Regions from separate parts of the Staphylococcus hyicus genome, predicted to be linked through region 1. Evidence: predicted binding sites of a transcription regulator. Region 1 holds the regulator's gene; each other region holds the start of a gene.
The links. Region 1 encodes Rex, which represses fermentation and respiration genes when NADH is low (regulators of the CRP and FNR family bind a similar motif). Its sites were predicted from a motif close to TTGTGAAATATTTCACAA; they were not measured.
Positions count from the first base shown of each region.

Region 2: the regulator Rex is predicted to act here: its motif matches at 1,164-1,181, upstream of SHYC_RS05625 (L-lactate dehydrogenase).
Region 3: the regulator Rex is predicted to act here: its motif matches at 964-981, upstream of SHYC_RS02760 (formate/nitrite transporter family protein).

Region 1 covers NZ_CP008747.1:869,007-871,294, reverse strand. Annotated here, with positions in the region: gene SHYC_RS03975 (YeeE/YedE family protein) at 1-436, opposite strand, end outside; gene SHYC_RS03970 (redox-sensing transcriptional repressor Rex) at 616-1,251, opposite strand; gene SHYC_RS03965 (ABC-F family ATP-binding cassette domain-containing protein) at 1,525-2,288, shown strand, end outside.
Region 2 covers NZ_CP008747.1:1,174,451-1,176,738, forward strand. Annotated here, with positions in the region: gene SHYC_RS05615 (hypothetical protein) at 1-113, shown strand, start outside; gene SHYC_RS05620 (alpha/beta hydrolase) at 277-1,098, shown strand; gene SHYC_RS05625 (L-lactate dehydrogenase) at 1,227-2,180, shown strand.
Region 3 covers NZ_CP008747.1:643,134-645,421, reverse strand. Annotated here, with positions in the region: gene SHYC_RS02765 (amino acid permease) at 1-706, opposite strand, end outside; gene SHYC_RS02760 (formate/nitrite transporter family protein) at 1,037-1,867, shown strand; gene SHYC_RS02755 (hypothetical protein) at 1,921-2,259, shown strand; gene SHYC_RS02750 (hypothetical protein) at 2,262-2,288, shown strand, end outside.

The DNA.
Region 1 (2,288 bases):
CCATATCTGCATTGGCAACTGTCTTACTATTAATTTTATTCATTAAGGGGGCTAAAACGCCATTTTTAGTAATCGCCGCAAATAATGCATACATTAAAAGGGCTATCCAACTCCCAATCAATCCTTCACCCGCACGGTAATACGTACCAGTAGCACATCCTCCCGCTAAAATGATACCGATACCAAAAATAAATGAGCCAATGATTGTTCCAATTATTGGAAACGTCTCATTTGAAATAGTAATTACCCCAATGGCGTTTAAAAGAAAAATTCCGATAGCTTGAATTGTTATAGCAATAAGTAATGCATAAAACATTTTATTGTTTCTTTGAACATACATATCCCGAAAGCCGCCTGTTAAGCAAAACCGAGTACGTTGCATTACAAAACCTAACAGTCCCCCTACGATTAGCCCACTTATAATTGTCCAAACCATTTAAACATCTCCTATCCCGATTATTATGATAAGAATTATAACAAATAAACTATTTTTATCAAGGGGATATTCCAAAATAAAAAAATCGAAGCACTTACACTTCGATTTTTCATTTATATATTAAGTTGATTCTCATGCATCATACATTCTAACGTTAATGATTAAAAATGTTTTATTGCTTAACCATAGTTTTTCATAAAAAACAATAACGACTGAAGTTCAACGCCTAAATCGATTTGATGTACTTGAACATCATTTGGCACTTGCACTGGTGATGGTGTAAAATTTAAAATTCCTTTTACGCCAGCAGCAACAACTTTGTCTGTAACACTTTGGGCAACCTTAATCGGTGTCGCAATAATAATTACTTCTAACGCTTGATCTTGAATCACTTTTTTCATTTCATCCATTGATTTCACTGTTACATCACCAATTTTTGTACCAACAATATCTGGATCAATATCAAAAGCTTCTGTAATAAACATATCGTCATGTATTGGAAAGTTAAATGAAATTAACGCTTTTCCTAAATGTCCCACACCGACAACACCAATTTTAATTAAATCAGCATCACTCAATTCGGATTTGAAAAACTCTAATAAACTGTCAATATTGTAACCATACCCTTTTTTACCAAGTTCACCGAAGTAAGAAAAATCACGTCTAATTGTAGCAGAATCTATACCAAGACCTTCGCTTATTTCTTTAGAATTAACGCGAGATGTTCCTTTCGATTTGAGACTATTTACAAAGCGATAATATAACGGTAAGCGCTTCAATGTCGCGCGTGGAATTTTATTTAATTCTTTAGTCATTTTCGTTCCTCCATCTTTCACATGCCATTTCAGGCAACAAACTAAGTCATATGTGCTATTGTAGCTTTAAAAATATTTTATAATAAAAAGAATTATCTACTTTATATACTATAAATATCTGTAAATACATTATGACTTAATATTGTTTTGTTAAAAAATTCACCAACTTTTATTCATAATAATTATAACTTAAAACCGGTTTTAAAGGAACATAATCTATTTGATACCCTTTCACTTTGTTGTACAATAATTAAGAATGAAAGGAGCTTGCACATGATACTAATGCAATTAAATCAACTTTCAAAATCATTTGACGGTGAGGAAATTTTCAATAACGTCAATTTTGAAGTACAGACAGGCGAACGTATTGGCATCGTTGGTCGAAATGGTGCTGGAAAATCAACGCTAATGAAAATTATTGCTGGCGTAGACAATTACGATAGCGGGCATATCTCTAAAATTAAAGGTTTGAAGATTGGCTATTTAACCCAACAGATGACACTAGATACCAAAAATACGGTAATCGAGGAAATGTCGAAACCCTTTCAAGAAATCGAGTCAATTGCACAAAAGATGCAATTTGAAACCGATTGGTTGAGTACACATGCAGATGATTATGAAAGTCCCGAATATCAAGAACACTTAAATCGTTATGAATCATTATCTAATCAATTCGAACAAATGGAAGGATACCAATATGAAAGTAAAATTAAAACCGTTTTACATGGCTTAAAATTTACAGTAGAAGATTATGATAGACCAATTAATGATTTCAGTGGTGGCCAAAAAACACGTTTGTCACTTGCACAAATGTTATTAAGTAAACCTGATCTACTCTTATTGGATGAACCGACCAATCACCTTGACATGGAAACCACAGAATGGCTTGAGGAGTATTTAAAATATTTTAATGGCGCGATTGTCATCATCTCCCATGACCGTTTCTTTTTAGACAAAATTGTTACCCAAGTGTATGATGTCGCACTAGGCGAAGTAAAACTTTATAAAGGTAACTATGCAAAATATGTTCAGCTACG
Region 2 (2,288 bases), 310 kb from region 1:
GGCAATTTTTCTTAATGATAGTTGCTAAATTTTTCCCTACATTTTATGAAGTCCTACTTGTAGTGTTAATTTCACGCATTCCATTTTTTAGACGCAAATTTAAACTCGCATAATGTCGTTACAAAGAGCTGTTATAGGCGCTATATTGATGAATGATTTTGGCGTACGTTTATTGTCATAAATTGACATAGACGTACGTTTTATATTTGATGGCACATTTTGTAAAGAATTGATAAGATTAAATTAAAGATTTCTGAAATAGGAAGGAACAATAGTATGTGGAAATGGGAAACAGAAAATGAAGCTAAAGGTGTCGTAGTGATAATACATAATATGTTAGAACACACGGGGCGGTATGCTTATGTCATTACACATTTGCGTCGAAATGGATATCATGTCATTATGGGAGACTTACCTGGACAAGGGCAAAGTTCGAGAACGAAAAAAGGACAAATCGATCATTTTGATGTCTATCAAGAACGTGTGCTAGAATGGATTCAAATTGCAGAAGAATATCACCTACCTACATTTGTATTTGGGGTTGGTCTAGGTGGGCTTATTGCTGTCAATGTTCTTGAAAAATTTGATTTAGCTCTAGAGGGTCTTGTTTTGATATCACCGCTATTTGCGTTTCATCAAACCAATCAAACTCGAAAACATTTGGTAACTTCACATCTCGGAGATGTTTCGAAAAGTGCAAAATTTGAACTGGGTTTCCAAATAGAAGATTTAACGATGAACCCAGTAGTACAAGAGGAAACATTAAAAGATGCATTAATGTTAAAAAAAGTGAGTTATCATTGGTATAAGCAAGTGACGCAAGCTATGAAGAAAACAATAGAACACTTGGATACCCTTCCTAAGTTGCCGTTATGTGTTATGTACGGGACGAAAGATACAGTATCTGATACAACAGTTACGCAGCATGTCATACAACAGTGTATGTGCGATGAAATGTATTATAAAGCGTGGCCAGGGATGGTGCATGAAATACACAATGAAATAGAACGTGAAGCGGTAATGCGTTATGTTTTAAGTTTTTTAAATAATCGTGTCTTTGCAGCGGGATTTGTAGTGGAAGATCAGGTCACGTTATAAGTGACATGGTTATGACAATCACATGTAAAATATTGCATGCAAATAGAATTCATGGTAAATTAATAATGTGAAAAATATCACATATAACATAATTGATTAAAGGACTACGTAGATAGGAGCGTGTCAGTATGTCAAAAAAAGGTAACAAAGTAGTTTTAGTAGGAAATGGTGCAGTAGGTGCGAGTTACGCATTTACTATGGTAAGTCAAGGTGTAGCAGATGAATTGCTCATCATTGATATTAATGAAGATAAAGTTCGTGGTGACGTATTAGATTTAAACCATGGTGCACCGTATGCGATGTCTCCAGTAAAAGTAAAAGCAGGTAAATATGAAGATTGTGGCGATGCAGATTTAATCGTGATTTGTGCTGGCGCGCCGCAAAAAGTTGGAGAAACTCGCTTAGATTTAGTAGAAAAAAATGCAAAAATATATAAAGGTATTATTACTTCTATTATGGACAGTGGTTTTGATGGAATTTTCTTAATTGCAGCAAACCCTGTTGATATTTTAACTTATGTAACATTAAAATATTCTGGTTTACCAAAACATAAAGTGATTGGTTCGGGTACAATTTTAGATACAGCGCGTTTCAAACATCTATTAAGTGAAGCATTTAATGTTGCACCTTCAAGTGTACATGCCAACATTATTGGTGAGCATGGCGACTCTGAAGTACCAGTATGGTCTAGCGCAACAATTGCAGGTGTATCTCTTTATGACGAATTGAAAAAAGACCCTGCTAAAAGTCATTTAATTGAAGATATCTATGTACAAACGCGAGACGCAGCGTATGATATCATTAAAGCTAAAGGTGCGACATATTATGGCGTTGCAATGGGATTAATGCACATTTCTAAAGCAATATTACGTAATCAAAATGTTGTATTAACAGTTTCAAGTTATTTAGAAGGCGAATATGGTCATGAAGGTGTGTATACAGGCGTACCTACTTTAATCAATAGAGAAGGTGCAGTTAAAATTATTGAAACACCATTAAATGATGAAGAAAAAGAAAAATTTGCGAAATCTTGCAAAGTATTAAAAGATATGCAAGATTCTATTGAATATTTATTTGAATAATTAAAAGTCGATAATTAATTAACGATATGATTAAGCTTTCAATGTTTAGGGTACACATATCATAATGACTATTGTATCAATTAGGATAATCTATATTGGAGGCTTAAT
Region 3 (2,288 bases), 230 kb from region 1:
CTGCACGTTTAATATTCTTTTGAGGATTTTTCGTTTCACCAGCTGTAATACCGATTAATTCCACACCTTGATACGAACCAATAACAATAGATAAAGCAAAGAAAAAGCCCATAATACCATTCGGTAAAAAGCCATCGTGCGCCCATAAATTGCTTAACCCAATTGGATTTCCACCATTTCCAAGTCCAAAGAAAATTAAACCGAAACCTGCAATAATCATTAAAATAATTGTGACAATTTTGATTGTTGCAAACCAGAATTCAAATTCTCCAAACGCTTTAACTGACACTGCATTCGCTGCAGCAAGTAAAACAACTACGATGACGCCTGGTATCCACGTTGGTAACTCAGGCCACCAATAATTCATATATTCTCCAACAGCGATAACTTCAGACATCCCTACTACAATCCATTGGAATATGTTTGCCCATGACGTGACATACCCTGCCACAGGATGTATGTAGTCCGTTGCATAGTTCGCAAATGAACCTGTCGTCGGATATAAATAAACCATTTCTCCCATTGCACGCATTACTAAAAATAGGAAAATTCCGGCAATTAAGTATGCGAAAATAACTGCTGGTCCTGTCCATTTAATCGTGCTCGATGCCCCCATGAACAGTCCTACACCAATCGTACCGCCAAGTGCGATCATTTGAATTTGCCTCGAACTCAGCCCTCTGTGTAACTCTTGATTATCTTTCATGATAACTCCCCATCTCCTTAATATTATAAGGGTTTTCTTATTTTTCCGTCATGTCGCTATTATACTACAATTTTGAAAACTGAAAAGTGTATTTTTAATTTTTTGTAAGTGCTTTCACAAAATATATTTTACATTTTGAATCTATACAATATTACAAAGTGATAAAGCTTTGCGCCTTTAAAGCGTCATGAAAACGCTTTTATAAAATATTATTCACTTGCACAACTTCATGTTATGGGATTACTGCCAAAAAAATATTGTGATTATATTCACAAATTTAGTTTGTCCCTTTATAATGTTGAGGTATATCTTATAAAAGGAGTGTGTCTTATGGAGGATAAAAACATAAAATGGGATAAGATTTTTTACGGACGCGCATGGATTGCGAATATTATAGATACAATACAAACGAAAGATATTTTAGAAAGCTTTTATTTTAAACGGTATTTGCTACGTGCGATGATGGCTGGATTCATTATTAGCATTATAAGTGTATTTGTATTAATGGTTAAAACGACATTTGCCCCTGATTTAGGCGTTGGCATTGTGAACATGATCAGCGCTATCGCCTTTAGTTTTGCACTTGTCTTAATTTTATTCACCAATTCAGAACTCTTAACCAGTAACTTTATGTATTTCACAGTTGGTTTATATTATAAACTGATAAAACCTTATCGCGTCGGCCACATTTTTTTATTATGTTTTATAGGAAATGTCATCGGTGCCTTTGTACTTTTTAGTTTAATGCGTGCCAGTGATGTCATCACACCGGAGATGGTTACACTACTCGATAAAATAATAGTGACAAAAATCCATAGCTATTCGTTTCATAATATTTTGGTTCGAGCTATCTTCGCCAACTTTTTCATAAATATTACTTTAGTCATTGCCATGCAAATCGATGATATTTTAGCTAAAATGTTTGTCATGATGTTTGGTGTTACAATATTTGCATTTATGGGATATGAACATGTCATTTATAATGCATGTCTATTTGCTGCAGGTCTTCTGTATCAATTAGACCATATGACGTTATGGCCTGTATTAAAAAATATAGTCGCAGCCTTTATCGGCAATTATATCGGTGGTGGATTAATCATAGGATTATTCTACGCATATTTAAATGATCATGGTCAATTTAAAGCAAATCGCTTCAAGTAAAGCGCCTCATGTCTATGTTATAATGGATTAAAAATCCATTGAAGGAGTATATTATGGAAAAAAGTCGATTCATACGTGGCGCAGTCAGTGCCGTTTTAATAGGTATTTTATTTTTTATCATCAATATGATTCAAAACCATAGTGATTTAGGTAACATACTATTACGTTCACTTTTATTTACTATAATTTTTTATGTTCTATATATCATACTTTTTAGCATTTTAAATTCTGATGAACGCAAGCGCCAGTATGGACCACCTTTAATCATTTGTTTAATCATCGGCCTATTAATAGGTAATATGATACAATTACCCCTCTTAGGTTTCGCTTTAGGCTTGTTACTTGCGTTACTTATTGGCTACTTCATTGGATGGTTTAAAAGGAGATATTAATAATGTCGACACAAACAATAGGTATCTTG